Regions from separate parts of the Pseudundibacterium arcticum genome, predicted to be linked through region 2. Evidence: predicted binding sites of a transcription regulator. Region 2 holds the regulator's gene; each other region holds the start of a gene.
The links. The regulator sigma-54, encoded in region 2, starts transcription at its own class of promoters, with help from an activator protein. The targets are predictions, from matches to a motif close to TGGCANGNAANCTGCTTT.
Positions count from the first base shown of each region.

Region 1: ACFOFO_RS14880 (TorF family putative porin) is a predicted target of sigma-54. The motif match lies at 3,381-3,398, and genes of this name have one in related genera.
Region 3: pedF (cytochrome c-550 PedF) is a predicted target of sigma-54. The motif match lies at 1,861-1,878, and genes of this name have one in related genera.
Region 4: ACFOFO_RS02730 (CmpA/NrtA family ABC transporter substrate-binding protein) is a predicted target of sigma-54. The motif match lies at 3,190-3,207, and genes of this name have one in related genera.

Region 1 is NZ_JBHRTP010000045.1:38,669-43,433, reverse strand. Features, by position in the region: gene gshA (glutamate--cysteine ligase) at 1-143, opposite strand, end outside; gene amt (ammonium transporter) at 598-2,172, opposite strand; gene ACFOFO_RS14885 (P-II family nitrogen regulator) at 2,183-2,521, opposite strand; gene ACFOFO_RS14880 (TorF family putative porin) at 2,533-3,318, opposite strand; gene ACFOFO_RS14875 (accessory factor UbiK family protein) at 3,564-3,800, shown strand; gene ACFOFO_RS14870 (YifB family Mg chelatase-like AAA ATPase) at 3,816-4,765, shown strand, end outside.
Region 2 is NZ_JBHRTP010000016.1:46,172-50,936, forward strand. Features, by position in the region: gene ACFOFO_RS05980 (KdsC family phosphatase) at 1-468, shown strand, start outside; gene lptC (LPS export ABC transporter periplasmic protein LptC) at 465-1,058, shown strand; gene lptA (lipopolysaccharide transport periplasmic protein LptA) at 1,118-1,684, shown strand; gene lptB (LPS export ABC transporter ATP-binding protein) at 1,681-2,421, shown strand; gene ACFOFO_RS06000 (RNA polymerase factor sigma-54) at 2,689-4,197, shown strand; gene hpf (ribosome hibernation-promoting factor, HPF/YfiA family) at 4,277-4,636, shown strand.
Region 3 is NZ_JBHRTP010000088.1:27,483-32,247, forward strand. Features, by position in the region: gene ACFOFO_RS22840 (alpha/beta hydrolase) at 1-385, opposite strand, end outside; gene ACFOFO_RS22845 (substrate-binding periplasmic protein) at 434-1,177, opposite strand; gene pedF (cytochrome c-550 PedF) at 1,350-1,820, opposite strand; gene ACFOFO_RS22855 (sigma-54-dependent Fis family transcriptional regulator) at 2,114-4,009, shown strand; gene ACFOFO_RS22860 (alpha/beta fold hydrolase) at 4,057-4,765, opposite strand, start outside.
Region 4 is NZ_JBHRTP010000007.1:40,124-44,888, forward strand. Features, by position in the region: gene ACFOFO_RS02720 (ABC transporter ATP-binding protein) at 1-732, opposite strand, end outside; gene ntrB (nitrate ABC transporter permease) at 815-1,759, opposite strand; gene ACFOFO_RS02730 (CmpA/NrtA family ABC transporter substrate-binding protein) at 1,769-3,019, opposite strand; gene ACFOFO_RS02735 (ANTAR domain-containing response regulator) at 3,300-3,947, opposite strand; gene tsaD (tRNA (adenosine(37)-N6)-threonylcarbamoyltransferase complex transferase subunit TsaD) at 4,071-4,765, shown strand, end outside.

The DNA.
Region 1 (4,765 bases), on a different contig from region 2:
AAATCGACCGAGCAGTAGAACGGCGGCGTGTGCTCCTGCCATTCGAGCCGGAACCAGCGCTCGATGGCCGGCGTGGCCTCCAGAATCTTCTTTTCGAGGTCGAGCAGCGGGCCGGTCAGCGCCGTGACGAGGTGGGGAACCATAAAAAACCTTTTTACTTATGCAACGGATGAATGTGCGCGACGAATGTACCAGACGAATCTGCCCGACGAATCTGCCCGATTCTAGCGGATGCGTCGTTAATGCGCCGGATCGGCTGGCGGGTAGTCCGTAGATGTGGGGCGATTGGGCGCGATATCAAGACCGGCACCACGATCGCGGCCGTGAAAGCAGCGTGGTACCCGCGCAGCCGGGGCTCCCAGCCTTGCAAGGAATTTCGTTCCGGGCGGCGCGGGAACGACAATCGCGACCACGACCGTGTGCGGCGCTTGAATGGCGTGATACACGACGCCCAGACCATAAAAAAGGCGCCTCCGAAGAGGCGCCTTTCGCTCACGACATGATCGCCGGATGCATTGGAGTTATTTACTACTACCATACTCCTATTGTGGAACTACCACCTCCACCTACTGTAAAGCGAAATTTACATATACTCCATCAAGCGTGATAAGCCGATTCACCGTGGCTGGTAATATCCAGACCTTCGCGCTCTTCTTCTTCGGGTACCCGCAGCCCGACTGTCAGGTCGACCAGCTTGTACGCGACCACCGACACCACTGCCGACCAGAGGATGGTGGTGCCGATCGCCTGCGCCTGGATCCAGACTTGGCCGCCGATCGAATACGCGTCCTTCGACATCGCATTGGTCACGTAATCGAAGATGCCCTGGCCGCCGAGCGCCGGCGACGCGAAGACACCGGTCAACAGCGCGCCCAGGATACCGCCGACGCCGTGCACACCGAACACGTCGAGCGAATCGTCGGCGCCGATCAGACTCTTCAGACCGTTCACGCCCCACAGGCACAGCAGGCCGGCCAACAGACCGATCGCCAGTGCACCCATCGGACCGACGAAGCCGCAGGCCGGGGTGATTGCCACCAGACCGGCCACCGCGCCGGACGCGCCGCCCAGCATCGACGGCTTGCCCTTGAACAGCCACTCGCCGAACAGCCACGACAGCGTCGCGGTAGCGGTCGCCAGCAGCGTGTTGATGAAGGCCAGCGCGGCAACGTCGCCCGCTTCCAGCGCCGAACCGGCGTTGAAGCCGAACCAGCCGACCCACAGCAGCGACGCGCCGATCATGGTCATCGTCAGCGAATGCGGCGCCATCGATTCACGGCCGTAGCCGACACGCTTGCCGATCAGGACCGCACCGACCAGGCCTGCCACCGCCGCATTGATGTGCACCACGGTGCCGCCGGCGAAGTCGAGCGCGCCTTTTTGCCACAGGAAGCCGCCCTTGGCCGTCTCGGACGCCAGCGTTCCCGCATCCTTGATGCCGTCCGGACCGGGCCAGAACCAGACCATGTGCGCGATCGGCAGGTAAGCAAAGGTGAACCACAGCACCACGAACAGCAGCACCGCCGCAAAGCGCGCCCGTTCGGCAAAAGCGCCGATGATCAGGCCGCAGGTGATTGCCGCAAACGTGGCCTGGAACGCGACGTAGACGAATTCCGGTAGCACCACGCCTTTGCTAAAGGTGGCGGCGGTCGAGAAAGTGGCCTTGACCGGGTCCCAGATGCCGTTCAGGAATAAGCGGTCGAAACCCCCGATGAAGCGGGTATTTTCCGTAAATGCCAGGGAATAGCCGTAGATGCACCACAATACGATGATGACGGCGAAAATCACGAACACCTGCAGCAGGATCGACAGCATGTTCTTGGAACGCACCAGGCCGCCATAGAACAGCGCCAGACCGGGGATCGTCATCAGGATCACCAGCATGGTCGAGACCATCATCCAGCTGGTGTCACCCTTGTTCGGGGTCGGGGCGGCAGCGGGAGCTGCGGCCGGTGCAGAAGATGGGGCCGCTGCTGTCGTGGCCGCTGGTGCAGCTGCAGGTGCAGCAGCCGATGCGGCTGCGCTCGAGGCAGGCGCCGCCACTGCGGCACTGCTGGCAGCCGGCGCCGTAGTGGCCGCGGACGATTCATCGGCCGCCCATGCGGGCACGGAGCATACAGCGGTGACGCACAAGGCGCAGCCTGCCAGCCATTTGGCGATTGTTGTTTTCATTGTTTTCCCCTTACAGTGCGTCATTGCCGGTTTCACCGGTGCGGATCCGCACCACCTGTTCCAGCGCGCTCACAAAAATCTTGCCGTCGCCGATCTTGCCGGTGCGAGCCGAGGTTTCGATCGCCTCGATCACATGCTCGACCAGCGCGTCGTCGACTGCTGCCTCGATCCGCGTCTTGGGCAGGAAATCGACCACGTATTCGGCGCCGCGATACAGCTCGGTATGGCCTTTCTGGCGGCCGAAACCCTTGACTTCGGTGACGGTGATGCCTTGCACCCCGATCGCCGACAAGGCTTCACGCACCTCGTCGAGCTTGAACGGTTTGATAATGGCGGTAATCATTTTCATGTGAGCCTCGCTTAAAAAGTTTTTGCGACGGAAACCACCAGCGCACGCTTGCCCATGAACTTGCCGTTAGCCGGCGACGCATAGAACGTCTCGTCGGCGTTGGTGTCGACCGCGGCCACCGCCAGCGTGACGCCGCCAAGCTGGTTGAAGACCTTGCTGACGCCGATCTTGTAGTCGCTGTAGGTCGCGGCCGAGTCATTCACGCCGCGCACCTTTTGATAGCCGGCGTGCAGGTTCAAGGTGAAATCACTGCCCAGGTCGACATTGGCGCCGAGGTCCACGTAACCGCTGTTCTTGCTGTCCGGGATGCCGAACAGGGTGGTCAGCGCATGCGAATACTTGATATAGGCCGGACCGTAGCCGAGCTGGCCGTAGATTTCAAAGGTATTGGCGTTCTTGAAGCCGGGCACGTCGTCGAGCTTATTGTTGACGTAGACATAGGCCAGCGCGCCGACGTCATAACTCACATCCTTGACCAGTTCACCCTTCTTGCCGGCATACAGATCCCACTCCAGCGGCGTGCTGCCGGCGCCGTTGCCGATGTCCTTGACCCATTTGATGGTCGACAGCCAGGTACCGGCGTAGAACCCGGACGGGTTGTGGACATAATCGGCGCCGCCCTGCAGCGCTGGATCCAGCCGCGTCTGCGAAATGCCGCGATAGCGGTAATCGCTGACCAGGCTGGCATTGAAGCTGACTTCGTGCTCCGGCTTGGCATCTTCGGCCCACGCCGGCATGGCGCAAAGACTGCCGCCGGCGACGGCGGACACGGCGACTGCAAGTATCAATTTTTTCATCTTAGTTCCCTGGAGACGGTTTTGCACAATAAAATGGCGAACGAACAAGTTTCCCTTTAGCATTAGCAGGACTCGTGCCAGGTGCTCAGGGGATTAATTGACGCCGATTCAGCCCTTTTGCCACCCGACGCGGCGCGGACTATGATGAAATGGCAAGGACAGCGCGTTTGCAGCGCACCAGATTTATACCGATTTACCGCCGACCGCACCAAACTGGTGCGGCCCAACCGAGACAGAGGACAGCGATGGACAAGAATTTCTTCAACGACATGCAGGCCAAGATCAACCAGGCATTGGAAAATTCACCCGCCAAGGACATCGAAAAGAACGTCAAGGCGCTGATGAGCCAGGGCTTTGCCAAGCTCGACCTGGTCACGCGCGAAGAATTCGACGTGCAGGCGCAGGTGCTGGCCAAGACCCGCGCCAAGCTCGACGTGCTGGAAGCGCGCGTGGCGGAGCTTGAAGCCAAGCTGCCGCGCTAAGCCGCCGAGTCGACGATGACCCTGGCCGTATTGAAGAGCCGCGCGCTGGCTGGCATGCACGCGCCCGAAGTCACCGTCGAGGTGCATCTGGCCAACGGCCTGCCGAGTTTCACCATCGTGGGGCTGCCGGAAACCGAGGTCAAGGAATCGAAGGATCGGGTGCGGGCCGCGCTGCAGAACGCGCGCTTCGACTTCCCGGCGCAGCGCATCACGGTCAATCTGGCGCCGGCCGACCTGCCGAAGGAATCGGGCCGCTTCGATCTGCCGATCGCGCTCGGGATCCTGGCGGCGTCGGGCCAGATCCCGGGCGACCAGCTCGACCAGTATGAATTCGCCGGCGAACTGTCGCTGTCGGGCGAGTTGCGCCCGATCCGCGGCGCGCTGGCGATGACCTTTGCGATGCATGACGGCAGCGGCGAGCGCGGTCGCGACCACAAGCCGCGCGGCTTCATCCTGCCGCGCGCCAATGCCGATGAGGCGGCGCTGGTGCGCGACGCCAGTATTTATCCGGCCGAATCGCTGCTGCAGGTGTGCGCCCACTTCGGCGCCAGCGATCCGGAGGCAAGGCTGCAGCGCCATCGCCCCGCGGCCGCCGCGGTGCGGCCGCAATATCCGGATTTTGCCGAGGTCAAGGGCCAGCAGCAGGCCAAGCGCGCCTTGGAAGTGGCCGCCGCCGGCAATCACAGCGTGCTGTTGATCGGCCCGCCCGGCACCGGCAAAACCATGCTGGCGGCACGCTTCCCCGGCATCCTGCCGCCGATGACGGATCAGGAAGCGCTCGAATCGGCGGCAGTGCAATCGCTGACCAGCGGCTTCTCCATCGCGCGCTGGAAGCAACGACCATATCGTGCGCCGCATCACACCGCGTCCGGCGTGGCGCTGGTCGGTGGCGGCGGCACGCCGCGCCCCGGCGAAATCTCGCTGGCGCATCGCGGCGTACTGTTTCTGGACGAATTGCCGGAGTT
Region 2 (4,765 bases):
AATGTACTCGACGGCCACGGCATCAAGCTGCTGCAGCAATCGGGCGTCGCCACCGCGATCATCAGCGCCCGCCAGTCCCCGATCGTGCTGCGCCGCGCCAGCGATCTCGGCATCGCCCACGTACAACAGGGCGTGCATGACAAGGCCGCGGCGTTTCAACTGCTGCTGCAGCAGACCGGCCTCTCTGCCGCCGACTGCGGCTTCGTGGGCGACGATGTGATCGATCTGCCGATTCTGCTACAGGTCGGCTTTGCCGCCAGCGTACCGAACGGCCACCCGGAAGTCACCAGCCGGGTCCATTACGTCAGCCGCGCGACCGGCGGTCACGGCGCCGCGCGCGAAATCTGCGATTTTGTTCTGCGCGCACAGGGCACGTATGACGCGGCCATGGCACCGTATTTAACGCTCACCCCGAGGCCCGCTCTACCCTCCCGTCCTGCGCCGAGCACGGGCGAATTTCCGCAATGAACGCCGGCCCCTCGCCCCGTTTGCGCCTGACCGTATTGATGGTGCTGGGCCTGGCCCTTGCGCTAGGCAGTTTCTGGTATCTGGAGAACACGCGCAAGGAGCTGGCCGACATGCTGCCGAAGGGGCAGCGGACCGAGCCGGATTATTTTATCGATCGCTTTCAGTACGTCCGCATGTCGACCACCGGCCAGCCGCGCTACAAGGTTTCGGGCGTCAAGATGACGCATCATCCGCTGGACGATTCATTCCAGATTCGGCAACCGGTGGTGCGCAGTCTCGGCGACGAGCGGCCGCCGATGACGATCGTCGCCGATCGCGCCCGGCTGGAAGACTTGAACAGCAGGCTGCACATGCTCGACCATGTGCGGGTCGACCGACCGGCCACACCGCAGTCTCAGCCGTTTCGGCTCGACACCGAACAGTTGTTGATCCTGCCGGATGAGGACATCATGCAGAGCGACCAGGCAGTCGAGATGGCGCTTGGCAATGCGCGCATGAGCGGGGTCGGCATGTTTGCCAACAACGCGACCGGTGAACTGAAATTACTGAGTCAAACCAAGGTTCACTATCCGCCGCCGACTACCCGGTAGCCGAAATTCGTGCGCCAAGAATCAACAATACCAATGCCGTACTCAATGAAGATTTTGTCATGACACGTTTTCTTTCTTACCCGCCGCTGTTGCTGGCGCTATTGCTGGCGTTTGGCGTCACGGGTGTCGCGCATGCCGAAAAGGCCGACGCCGGCAAACCGACCAATATCGAGGCCGACCAGATGGCCTATGACGACGTCAAGCAGATCAATACGTTCAGCGGCAACGTGGTGTTGAAGCGCGGGACGTTGATCATGAAGGCCGACAAGATGGTCGTGACGCAGGATCCGGCCGGCTACCAATTTGCGACCCTGACCGGCGTGTCGGGCGGCGTCGCGACGTTCCGGCAGAAGCGCGACGGCGGCTCCGACCTGTGGATGGAAGGTCAGGGCGAACGGATCGAATACGACGGCAAGAACGAACTGGCGCGCTTCTTTTCCAAGGCCAAGCTAAAGCGGCTGGAAGGCAGTAAGCCGACCGACGAGGTCGAGGGCGAATTCATCTCCTACGACAGCCGCACCGAATTTTTCTCGGTCAACAATACCGCCAACGGCGGGAGCAAACCCGGCGCCGGGAGGATCAAGGTCGTGATTCAGCCGCGCCCCGAGTCGAAGGGAAGTAAATGAGCAGCACCCTGGATGTGCGCGGCCTGCAAAAATCCTATGGCAAACGGATGGTGGTCAGCGATGTGTCGGTGCAAGTAAAAAGCGGTGAAGTGGTCGGCCTGCTGGGCCCGAACGGTGCCGGCAAGACCACCTCGTTTTATATGATCGTCGGCCTGGTGCCGTCGGACGCCGGCGAGATCGATCTGGATGGCGTCGATATCTCGCACCACCCGATCCACCGGCGCGCGATGCTCGGCCTGTCCTACCTGCCGCAAGAGGCGTCGGTGTTTCGCAAGCTGACGGTGGAAGACAATATCCGCGCAGTACTGGAACTGCAAAAAACGGATGGCAAGGCACTGCCGAAAGCGGAGATCGAGCAGCGACTGGACACCTTGTTGCACGATTTGCAAATTGAAAAGCTGCGCGAGAATCAGGCGCTGTCGCTGTCCGGTGGTGAGCGGCGGCGCGTCGAGATCGCGCGCGCGCTGGCCACCAACCCGCGTTTTATCCTGTTGGACGAACCGTTTGCCGGCGTCGATCCGATCGCGGTGATCGAGATCCAGCGCATCGTGCGTTTCCTGAAGGCGCGCGACATCGGCGTGCTGATCACCGACCACAATGTGCGCGAGACACTCGGCATCTGCGACCACGCCTACATCATCAATCAGGGCGAGGTGCTGGCCAGCGGCCATCCGGACGAGATCATCGCCAATGAATCGGTGCGGCGGGTGTACCTGGGGGAACATTTCCGTATGTAAACCCGTGCGATGCAAGCCGTGGGCAACGCCGTGCGGCACTGCGGCTGGCCGCTGAACGAGTGATGCAGCATGCATACGGAACTGTAAACGATCCACATACTCCATGAGAGGAACGTTGGTTTCGCATACCAATTAATGGGAGAAGCAACATACTCCATCACAAAGATCAATATCAATCAATATCAATCAAGATCACCGGCGCGCCATCGGTCCGTGATAAGTTGCAGCAAGCCGCACAGGAAATAATCCAGCCGACATGAAACAAACATGAAGCAGTCACTTCAGCTCCGCACTTCGCAGCATCTTGCGTTGACCCCACAATTGCAGCAATCGATACGATTGCTGCAATTGTCGACGCTCGAACTGCAGCAGGAACTGGAGCAGATCATGCTAGAGAATCCGCTGCTGGAGCGACTCGACGATCCACTCGATCGTTCGGTGCGATTGCAGGCCGATGGCGTGTTTAACGATACGTCCGGCACCTCCAGCACGCCGGCCGACACGGGGCCAAGCGCCAGCGACAGCAATGGCTCAGGCAGCGCCGACCAACCTGAGCGCGCTGCGGAGGGCGCCGATGCCGGCGCTGCGGCGGACGGCGAACCGGCCGAAGCCGGCGACTCCGACTGGAGTTTCGACGATGCCCCGCGCAGCAGCAAGGCGCCCGACGACGATGGCTGGCCGCAACTGGAAGCGCATCACTCGACGCTGCGCGAGCACCTGCTGGAGCAGATGCGGGTGACCGTGCGTGAGCCGCGCGACCGCGCGCTGCTGGAACTGGTGATCGACGCAATCGACGAGAACGGCTATCTGGAGCAGACGCTGGAAGAAATCCACGCGCTGCTACCGCCGGAATTGGAAGTCGAACTCGATGAACTGAACACGGTACTGAAGCTGTTGCAGAGTTTCGACCCGGCTGGCGTCGGTGCCTGCTGCGCCGCAGAATGCCTGGCGTTGCAAATCAAGCGATTGCCGAAAGTGCCATACGTGACGCGCAAGATGGCGCTCGCAATCGTCGAACACCACCTCACCCTGTTTGCGCAACGCGACTTCACCAAACTCAAAAAAGCGTTCAGTTGCGACGACGAGGATCTGCGCGAGGCGCAGACCGTGATCCGGATGTGCAACCCGCATCCGGGCGCCGTATTCGCCGCCGGCAGCTCGGATTACGTGGTGCCGGACGTGGTAGTGCGGCGCATCAAGAACGACTGGCAGGTGACGCTGAACCGCGATGTGATGCCGCGGCTGCGGGTCAACGCGATGTATGCCAGCATCCTCAAGCAAAACAAGGGCGATGGCTCGCTCGGCTCGCAACTGCAAGAGGCAAAGTGGCTGATCAAGAATATGCGCCAGCGTTTCGATACGATTCTTCGCGTATCGCAAGCGATTGTGGAGCGCCAGCGGAACTTTTTTACCCATGGCGCTGTCGCGATGCGCCCCCTTGTTTTGCGTGAAATAGCTGATACACTGGGTTTACACGAGAGCACCATTTCTCGTGTCACCACGCAGAAGTACATGCTTACCCCGCACGGCATGTTCGAGTTGAAATACTTCTTTGGCAGCCACGTCGCCACCGAAGCGGGAGGGGAAGCGTCATCGACGGCGATACGGGCACTCATCACGCAACTGATAGGAGCAGAAGACCCTCAACATCCACTTTCAGACAGCAAAATTGCAGACATGCTGGGTGAACAGGGCATGGTAATCGCGCGACGCACGGTCGCGAAATATCGAGAAGCCCTCAAGATCCCGGCGGTAGGCCTGCGCAAGTCTTTGTAGTTTTTCTCGTTGCTGTGTTCCTGCGGTAGCGTTGTTTGTAGTTGATCGGGAACGCCAGTGACATCAATAGGAGCGTTGTATGAATCTCACCATCAGTGGACATCATCTCGAAGTGACCCCCGCAATCAGGGACTATGTACAAAGCAAGCTCGAGCGCGTCATGCGCCATTTCGAACATGTCATTGATATAGCGGTCATCCTGACCGTCGATAATCTCCCGGAAAAAGAAAAGCGACAAAAAGCGGAAATCAATCTGCGTTTGAGCGGAAAGGCGCTGCACGTGGAAAGTCTGGCGCATGACCTGTATGCCGCCATCGACAGCCTGATCGACAAACTTGATCGTCAAGTGATCAAGTACAAAGACAGGTTGCAACAACATCAACATGAGGCAATCAAGCATATGCCGGAGGCGCCAGCGCCCGAAGTCGTCGCCACCTAGGTGGCCGACTGCCGAACAGATCGGCAACATGGTATGAAGGGCGCAGCGATGCGCCCTTTTCCATTGGAGCGCATCAAGATTTGCCGTGACCTGCACCGATATGGATATTCGCGTAGCTCGAGAGAATCG
Region 3 (4,765 bases), on a different contig from region 2:
GGTCGGCCAGATATGCCAAGGCTTGGTTGCCGCACGGCCAATCGTACGAAACAACAACCCCTTTAAAGCCCATGCCGTTTAAATCTTCCGATAATCGGCGGTGACGGTCAATCACTTCTTGCTCATTGATATTGTAGCCATGAGCAATAAACAAGATATCGCCACGCGCTTCTTTTTTGGAGTTCTTCCAGCTACCTGCCGCCCGCACCGCCTTAAACCACTTGTCTGCTTTTACCTCATGGTCAGGAGAAGGATTTTCGTTTTTTGGTACAAATAGAAAACGTGTTTGCCCTACCTCATCGGTAAATTTTTTCCCTGCAACAGCGCGTACGGACATCACATAATCTATTTGTGCCATGTCGAGATCACCCTTTGTTTTGATCATTATAAATGACCGAACTTCTCTCTCGACGCACGGGCTCAGGTCGAGATATTACGGCGCAACCACCTCCACGCCATGCCTGGCAAAAATTTTAGCCATCTCGCCGGAGGAAACCAAATCATTGGTTGCGTCTTGTAATAATTTGGCGAGTTCGGTGGCATCCTTCTTCACCGCCATGCCGACCACCCAGCCTTTGCGTGGCAAGCGGGGAAACACGACCTCACTCATCTGGTAATTGGGGTCTTTTCTTAAAACCGATTCTATTTCTGATCGGTTGGCGACTACCCCATCCAACTCGCCTGCCTTGAGTTTTTCAAGTGCCTCCGTCGCAGTCGAATAGATTTTCACGTTCTCCCGAAACTTGCCATCTTCCGCGCCGAGGAGCAACACTGCAGCGATCGAAACCTTTTCGACACCAATGTTCTTACCTGCGATCGAATCGAGATTATCAAACCGCGGCACCTTGCGTGTATCGCGCACCAGACGCACCGTCTCTCGATGATATGGTGCGAAAATTTCGACCTTGTCATTTTGCTGCATCAGCCGCTGGTCTACCGGAACATGCAGCAGAACATCGGCCGGGCCATAGCCCAGATAGTGTCCTTTCCACACCATGTTACGCAAGTCATCGCCCACATCATCACCGGCGGGAAAGGGCAGCAAACTCAGCTGCAGCCCTATTTTTTTCGCCAGTGCCGCCGCCAGATCAATATCAATGCCGCCATCGTTCGCGGAAAACGGTGCAAAGTCCTTATAGACAGCCACCTTCAACACGCCGGACTGTTTGATTTTCAAAAAATCAGCGTCAGCTCGTGCAGGCGAGGCAATGCATAGGACCAAGCATATTGGCGATAACATCGCCGCAAGGGTCCTGCAACAGAAATTGCGCATGGTGTGCACCCTATTCTTTTATGTTTGCGATCGTTTGCTCATGGCCGCGCTGGGCTCATATGAGCTGCGCGGTTGGTTATTTGATTTCCCGCAAAGTCTCGAGATAGGCCTTGATGGACCACATTGCTTCCTGATTCAGGAAACCTTCGAACGGTGGCATGTATACGGCGCCATTGCGGACCTTCCCATGGCGAATGGATGTCAGGAAATATTTATCCGTTTCCTTATAGCAAGCTTGTTTTTTCGCGTCAGCCTTCAGATCCGTGCAATCTCGATCCAATAGCCGCAAATCCGGCGCGATACCGCCGGATTGCGCCTGCAGTCCATGGCAACGCGCGCAATTTTCAGCATATGCAGATGTCCCTATTTTCACCGCCTCCTTCTGGCCGCGATAGGGGTTTTCCTCGCGCCATACCGGCCCAAGCACAGGCAATGTTTTAGTGTCTACTGCTTGCGGCGTCACGGCACCGTGCGCAGACGCAAATGATGGCGCCAATGCAACAGCCAACAAAGAGCAACCATAAATTACGCATTTAATCTTGTTCATACAATCTCCTCGGCAAAGTTTTTTACAGAATGAGGAGGTAGAGGCAATTGTCGTGCCAAGCGGATTGGGCAGAGGGCAGTATTTTTGTGTTCTGTTTCTGAACAGGTGCTACAGTAGGTAACAGCACAAAAATAATAAATGGAACGCTGGCTGAATCAAAGACGGCAGGAGACTAAGTCATGCATCGAACGGTAATCGACGACGCAGACGATACGCGCAAAAATTTGCCCGCGGGCGCTGCGACAAAAGCAACGGCGGTGGGTGGCACGCTTTCTGCGTGCGACGCGAACATGATGATAGAAGAATCCCGCCAACGCTCCATCGCGTATGGCCTGTCCGAAACGGACAAGCCAGACTTCAGTCCCGTAGGTCGGACTGATTTATCGCTATTGCTGGAGCAGAACCGCGCTTTGCACATGCATGCGTTGCCGGTGATGGAAACACTGTACGAACAAATCATCAATACCCACAACATGGTGATCCTGACTGACGTCAACGGTCTGATCGTGCACACGCTGGGAGATGACGATTTTTTGGAAAAGGCCAATCGGGTGGCGCTCAAGCCCGGTGTCACTTGGTCCGAAGCCAGCAAAGGAACCAATGCAATTGGGACTGCGATCGCGGAGCAACTACCGGTACAGATACATGCCAACGAACATTATCTGGTGGCCAATCACTTTCTTACGTGCTCGGCGGCGCCGATTGTTGATCATCAAGGCAATGTGATCGGTGTGCTGGATGTGACCGGCGATCAATGTAGTTTTCACAAGCACACCATGGCGCTGGTGCGCATGTCGGCCCAGATGATCGAAAATCATTTGTTTACGGCCGCATTCCAGGATGCAATCACCCTACACTTCAATACACGGCCAGAATTCATCGGCACGCTGATGGAAGGGATCGCGTCGTTCACTCCGAGCGGACGGTTCCTTTCCGCCAACCGGACGGGCTTGTTTCAGCTTGGCTTGCCGTTATCGGCGCTTCAATCGCACACGTTCAGCTCACTGTTCGGCTTGCCCATTTCGGCCTTGTTCGACCATTACCGGACGGCTGTGCCTGGATTGCTGAATCTATGCTTGCCTAGCGGCGTGCGCGTATACGGACGCGCCCAACTGCATATCGCCAATAGCGTATTCCACCACTCCGTGGGCTTGGCTCGTGACGACGAAGATACAACCAGGAACAACAGCTTGTGTTCAGCGTCGAGCAATCAGGCCAACCAGGCGGCGCGCCGCATGTCAGGGCTCCGGTATCTGAATACGGGTGATCCGCAACTGGCGGCGGTGATCGATAAGGTCAACAAAGTGCTCGGACGCGACATTCCGATCCTGGTAATGGGCGAGACCGGCACCGGCAAAGAGTTGCTGGCGCAAGCCATCCACAACGACTCACCACGTGCCAACGGACCATTTGTCGCGGTCAATTGCGCGTCCATCCCTGAAACTCTGATTGAATCGGAATTATTCGGATACGAGGACGGGGCGTTTACAGGTGCTCGTAAAAAGGGCGCCATCGGCAAGATCTTGCAAGCAAATGGAGGAACCCTGTTCCTCGACGAGATTGGCGATATGCCGCTCAGTCTGCAGGCACGTCTGTTACGGGTACTGCAGGAGCGCATGGTCACGCCGCTTGGCAGTACCAAGTCGATCCCCGTCAATGTTGAATTGATCTGTGCCACCAATCGCAATCTGCGCGACCTGATCGCCAAAGGCCAATTCCGCGAGGACCTTTACTATCGGTTGAATGGCCTGGTGGTAAGGTTGCCGCCACTGCGCGAGCGGACCGATATGGAAGTCGTCGTTGAGAAGATACTCATGGCAGAGTCTGCTAACGGACGGCATACGGTCGCGCCTGAAATCATGGGACTGTTCAAGCGTCATAACTGGCCGGGCAATTTCCGCCAGCTGACGAACTTGTTACGCACCGCAATCGTCATGGCTGACGAGGACTGCGAGATTCGACGCCAGCATCTGCCGGACGATTTTCTTGAAGACGTTGAAATGTCTCAAGCGCATGAATCTAACGAAAATACCAAATGGCTGTTGTCCAGCGGCGCCAATCTGGAACAGGTAGAACTATCGGTGATCCAGAAGTCGTTGGCGTCGAACGGCGGTAACGTATCCGCGACGGCCAGGGCTCTGGGCGTATCGCGCAACACCATCTATCGCAAGATCCCTCTGCAGAAATAGACAGTTTCGGCACCTATCGAGCACCCGCCGGAGAAGAATGGGACCGGTCAAACTGCATTTCTCAGATCATGAATCGCCTGTTGCAGCGCTTCCAGAATGGCCGGGTCAGCCGGCGTATGCGTTCCTTTGACAACCCACCGTAATTCGGCATGCGGCATGAATCGCCGCAAGCGATACGCATTCTCCGGCGGACAAATCCAGTCTTGCGTGCCGTGAATCATGATGGTTGGCACCCTTGCGGTGTTGCGCGCAGAGCGCAACAGTTGGCGTTCAGTCACAAAACAGCGCTGGGATAGGTAATGCGATTGCAACAGGTATTTGCCCAATCTTGCTTCGCCCGACCGTTCCGACTTCGACACTTCCACTCCGGTCATCGCCTGCATCACGTCCGCCTCATAGCGCCCCCATCGCGCTGCTGCGTCGCGCTGCTCATCAGGTGTTCCATTGTGCAACAGCGATGTTAAGGATTGGAGCACATCCTGTTTCTGAAGAGGCGCCCAGCCGTAGGTCAGCCGTCCCCATGCATCCGGCACCAACGCTTTTAGCGACTGAAAAAACCAGGTGATCTCGCGAACGCTTGCCAGAAACGCCCCGCGCAACGCCAATCCGGTCAATCGATCCGCGTAGCAAGCAGCGTACAGGATGCCCAGCGTGGCGCCCCAAGAGCCACCCACTACCAGCCATCGTTCAATTCGTAAGTGTTGGCGCAAGCGCTCGATATCCAGGATGAGGTCGCGCGTGCAGTTATGCGCCAAC
Region 4 (4,765 bases), on a different contig from region 2:
CTGCGCCAGCGCCACCCGCTCGCGCGGCCGTTCCAGCCGCACTTGCAGGATCTCGCCGATGGTCGCCGCCGGTCCATTAGTCATCATCACGATCCGGTCGGACAGCAACACCGCCTCATCCACATCGTGCGTCACCATCACGACGGTCGAACCGGTCTTGCTGATGATTTTCAGCAACTCATCCTGCAAATGGGCGCGCGTCAATGCATCGAGCGCGCCAAATGGCTCATCCATCAGCAACACTTTCGGTTCCATCGACAGCGCCCGCGCAATTCCGACCCGCTGTTTCATGCCGCCCGAAATCTCGTGCGGACGCTTGTGCTCCGCGTGCATCAGCCCGACCAAGCCCAGTGCGGCCCGGGTGCGCTCTGTCAGCCGCGCCTTCGACTCGGTCGCACCGAACACGCGCTCGACCGCCAGATGCACGTTCTGGTAACAGGTCAGCCAAGGCAGCAGCGAATGATTTTGAAACACCACCCCGCGCTCCGGCGATGGCCCGGCGATTTCGCGCTTGGCGCACAGCAGCGTGCCATCGGTTGCGGTCAGCAGGCCGGCGATCAAGTTCAGCAGCGTCGATTTGCCGCAACCGGAATGACCGATCAGCGTGATGACCTCGCCCTTTTTCACCGTCAGGTTAATGTCACGCAATGCGTGGAACGTTCCTTTTTTGGTATGAAACGCCATTTCCACATGTTGAATCTCGATGAATTTGTTGAACGCGTTATCCGTCATTGTTTTCTCCACTTTCTCAACTTTCCCCACACCGCATGTCAATGCCGGTTCGCTGATGCGACGCATCGCATCGCATCGCAGCCTAGCTACCCACTTCTTCGTACGTGAATGCCTTGGCCAGCGCCACCAGCGCCTGTTCCAGCAATAAACCCACGACGCCGATCACCACGATCGCGATGATGATGTGTGGCACGTTCAAGTTATTCCATTCATCCCAGACCCAGAAACCGATACCGACACCGCCGGTCAACATTTCCGCTGCGACAATCACCAGCCACGCGGTGCCGATCGCCAGCCGGACGCCGGTCAGCATGTAAGGCAGCACCGACGGGAACAGTATCTTGGTGAGGATCTTCCACTCGGACAGATTCAATACCCTGGCCACGTTCATGTAATCTTGCGGCACCCGCTGCACACCCACCGCGGTGTTGATGATCATCGGCCAGATCGAGCAAATGAAAATGGCCCAGATCGCCGCCGGATTGGCGGCCTTGAACACCAGCAGACCGATCGGCAGCCACGCCAACGGCGACACTGGCTTGAGCAGGCTGATGATCGGACCGAACATGCCCGACAAGAACTTGAAACGGCCCACCATGAATCCGAGCGGGATGCCGATCAGTGCCGCCAGACTGAAGCCGACGGCGACGCGCTTCAACGAAGCGAGGATGTTCCAGCCGATGCCCTGATCGTTCGGTCCTTTTTGATAAAACGGATCGGAGAACAGTTTGATCGCCTCGTTCAGCGTCAGCAGCGGCGACGGAATGCCGCTGTTTTTTTCCGCGACAATTGCCCACACCAGCACCAGCAAGGCCAAACCCAGCAACGGCGGCAAGACGGCCGCAAAGAGTGCCCGCAACGACGACCCTTTGTTGCCGGTTTTCGGTCGCGAGGCAACTGCAACGATGGCTTTCCTGGTTTCGATCTGATCCGATTTGGCAGACATTTTTTTAGGGACGGACGCCGATGGCGGCGCTGCTGGCGGCGCTGCGTTCTGATTTAATACCGTGTCTATCACTGCATTCATGGCGCCTCCTTAAGCCTTGATCTTGAACGAAGCGGCATACGCTGCCGGATTCTTGCCATCCCACACCGTGCCATCCATCAGCTTGCTGGATCGCATCACGTCCTTGGGCAGATTGACCTTGGCCATGCTGGCGGCTTCCTTGTACAAATCGATCTGATTAACGGCCTTCGCCACCGCCAGGTAATCGGGATCGCTCTTGAGCAGACCCCAGCGCTTGTGCTGGGTCAGGAACCACATGCCGTCGGACAGGTAAGGGAAATTGACTGCGCCGTCGTTGAAGAACTTCATGAAGTTCGGGTCATCCCAGGTCTTGCCCAGGCCGTTCTGGTAACGACCAAGGATGCGCTGATTGATCACGTCGACCGAGGTATTCACGTACGATTTATCGGCAATGGTCGCCGCCATCTTGTTTTTATTGGACAGCGAGGCGTCGATCCAGCGGCTCGCTTCCAGAATTGCGGCGGTCACTGCGCGCGCGGTATTCGGATATTTCTGGACGAACTCGGCGGTCGTGCCGAGCACTTTTTCCGGGTGATCTTTCCAGATATCCTGGGTTGTGGTGGCAGTGATGCCGATGCCATCGACGATCGCGCGATGGCCCCACGGTTCACCGACGCAAAAGCCGTCCATGTTACCGACCCGCATATTGGCGACCATTTGCGGTGGCGGCACGGTGATGACCTTGGCCTCCCGCATCGGATTGATGCCGTTCGCAGCCAGCCAGTAGTACAGCCACATCGCGTGGGTGCCGGTCGGGAAGGTTTGCGCAAAGGTGTACTCGCGCTTGTCGGTTTGCATCAATTTGGCAAGACCGGCGCCGTCGACTGCCCCCTTGTCTGCAATTTTCTTCGACAGCGTGATCGCCTGGCCATTGTTGTTGAGTGCCATCAACACCGCCATGTCCTTCTTCGGCCCGCCGATGCCAAGTTGCACGCCGTAGATCAAGCCATACAGCACATGCGCGGCGTCGAGCTCGCCATTGACCAGCTTGTCGCGCACGCTGGCCCACGAAGATTCTTTGGTAGGAATAATCTTGACGCCGTATTTCTTGTCGAAACCCAGCACCGACGCCATGATCACCGAGGCGCAATCGGTCAACGGGATGAAGCCAATCCTGACTTCCTCTTTTTCCGGTTTATCGGAACCGGCAGCCCATACGCCCCGCGTGGCCAAACCGGCGAAGGCGCTGGCCGTGAGGCTCGCCCCAACCTTCAGGATGGTGCGTCGGCGCGTGTTGGTATTGCTGTCTTCTGTCGTCATGAGGTCCTCGAGATCCAAGTGGTATGGGCAAAAAGAAAGGCGTCCGGTCAGCGTGAGCTTGGCTCACCTGACTCGGACGCCTTTGTCCAAATTGTCTCGACCGACGTTGGTCAAAACGAATTAATGTTCACTGTACTGTTCGCAGCGCCGCCGTTGGCGCTACCTACTCCATTGCAATTGGTGTGCCAGCCAGATTCGGAATCTTTTGGCGCAATCTGCTCCCTTTACAACCAATTTCCGCTCTATTTTTGTGCGACGCATCAAAATGAGGCGCAAAAGATCAGCCCAGCAATTCGGCCGCATCGAGTATCCGTTGCGCCACATCCGACAATTTCAGATTCTTGTCCATCGCCAGCCGGCGCAGCTTTTGATAAGCCTCGTCTTCCGTCATCTTGTGGCGCTCCATCAGCAAGCCCTTGGCGCGGTCGATGGTCTTGCGCTCGGCCAGCTTGAGCTTGGTATCGGATAATTCGGTGCGCAATTTCTGGTCGACATTGAAGCGTGCCAGCGCCACATCGAGCACCGGCTTGATGCGCTCGGACTGCAAACCGGCGACGATGTAAGCCGACACGCCGGCCGCCATCGCCGCTTCCATACTCGACTTGTCATGGTCCTCGGTAAACAGGACGATCGGGCGCGGCGCGCCCTGAGTCGCTATCACGACATGCTCCAGCACGTCGCGCGCATCCGATTCGGCATCGATGATGATCATGTCGGGCTGCAATTGCGCCACCCGGTCCGGCAAATGCAGATCCGCCGGAAACACCGCGATGATGTTATAGCCCGCCTCCAGCAAGCCGATCCGCAAGGCGCGCGCCCGCTCGGCTTGGGCCCAGGCCAGCTCGTCCTGCTCGCCTTCGGGCGGCATGATGGAATTGATGACGACGATGCGCAGCGAGCGCACGTCATTGGGTGGGTATCGATTCATCGCCATTCGTCAGACACGCCAGACACTTCGGGCCTCGTTATTGATGGAGTAGGTTGGGAGTACATTAGGAGTACGTTCGGAATACGTTACAATCCACGCAAGAATCACGCCAACTGTCTCCCCATGCTCGTTCTAGGTATTGAATCGTCCTGTGATGAAACCGGTATTGCGCTGTATGACACGCAAAAAGGTTTGCTGGCGCACGCGCTGCATTCGCAAGTCGCGATGCATGAAGCCTACGGCGGGGTCGTGCCCGAACTGGCCTCGCGCGACCATATCCGGCGCGCGATACCGTTGCTGGAACAGTGTTTTGCCGCGGCTGGCGTGGAACACGCGGCGATCGATGCGATCGCCTATACGCAAGGGCCGGGCTTGGCCGGCGCGCTGCTGGTCGGCGCCTCGGTTGCCTGCAGTTTGGGGCTGGCGCTCGGCAAGCCGGTGCTCGGTGTGCATCATTTGGAAGGCCATCTATTGTCGCCGTTGCTGGCCACGAATGCATCCTATGCGCCGCCACGATTTCCATTCGTGGCCTTGCTGGTATCGGGCGGCCATACCCAGCTGATGCGGGTCGATGGCGTCGGCCAATATGCCTTGCTGGGCGACACGCTGGACGACGCCGCCGGCGAAGCGTTCGACAAATCGGCCAAGCTGCTCGGACTTGGCTATCCCGGCGGACCGGCGATTTCGCGCATGGCTGAATTCGGCGACCCGCTGGCCTACAAGCTGCCCCGACCGATGTTGCATTCGAAGGATCTGAATTTCAGCTTTTCCGGCTTGAAAACCGCGGTGCTGACGCTGGTCAAGAACCATCCCGCCAA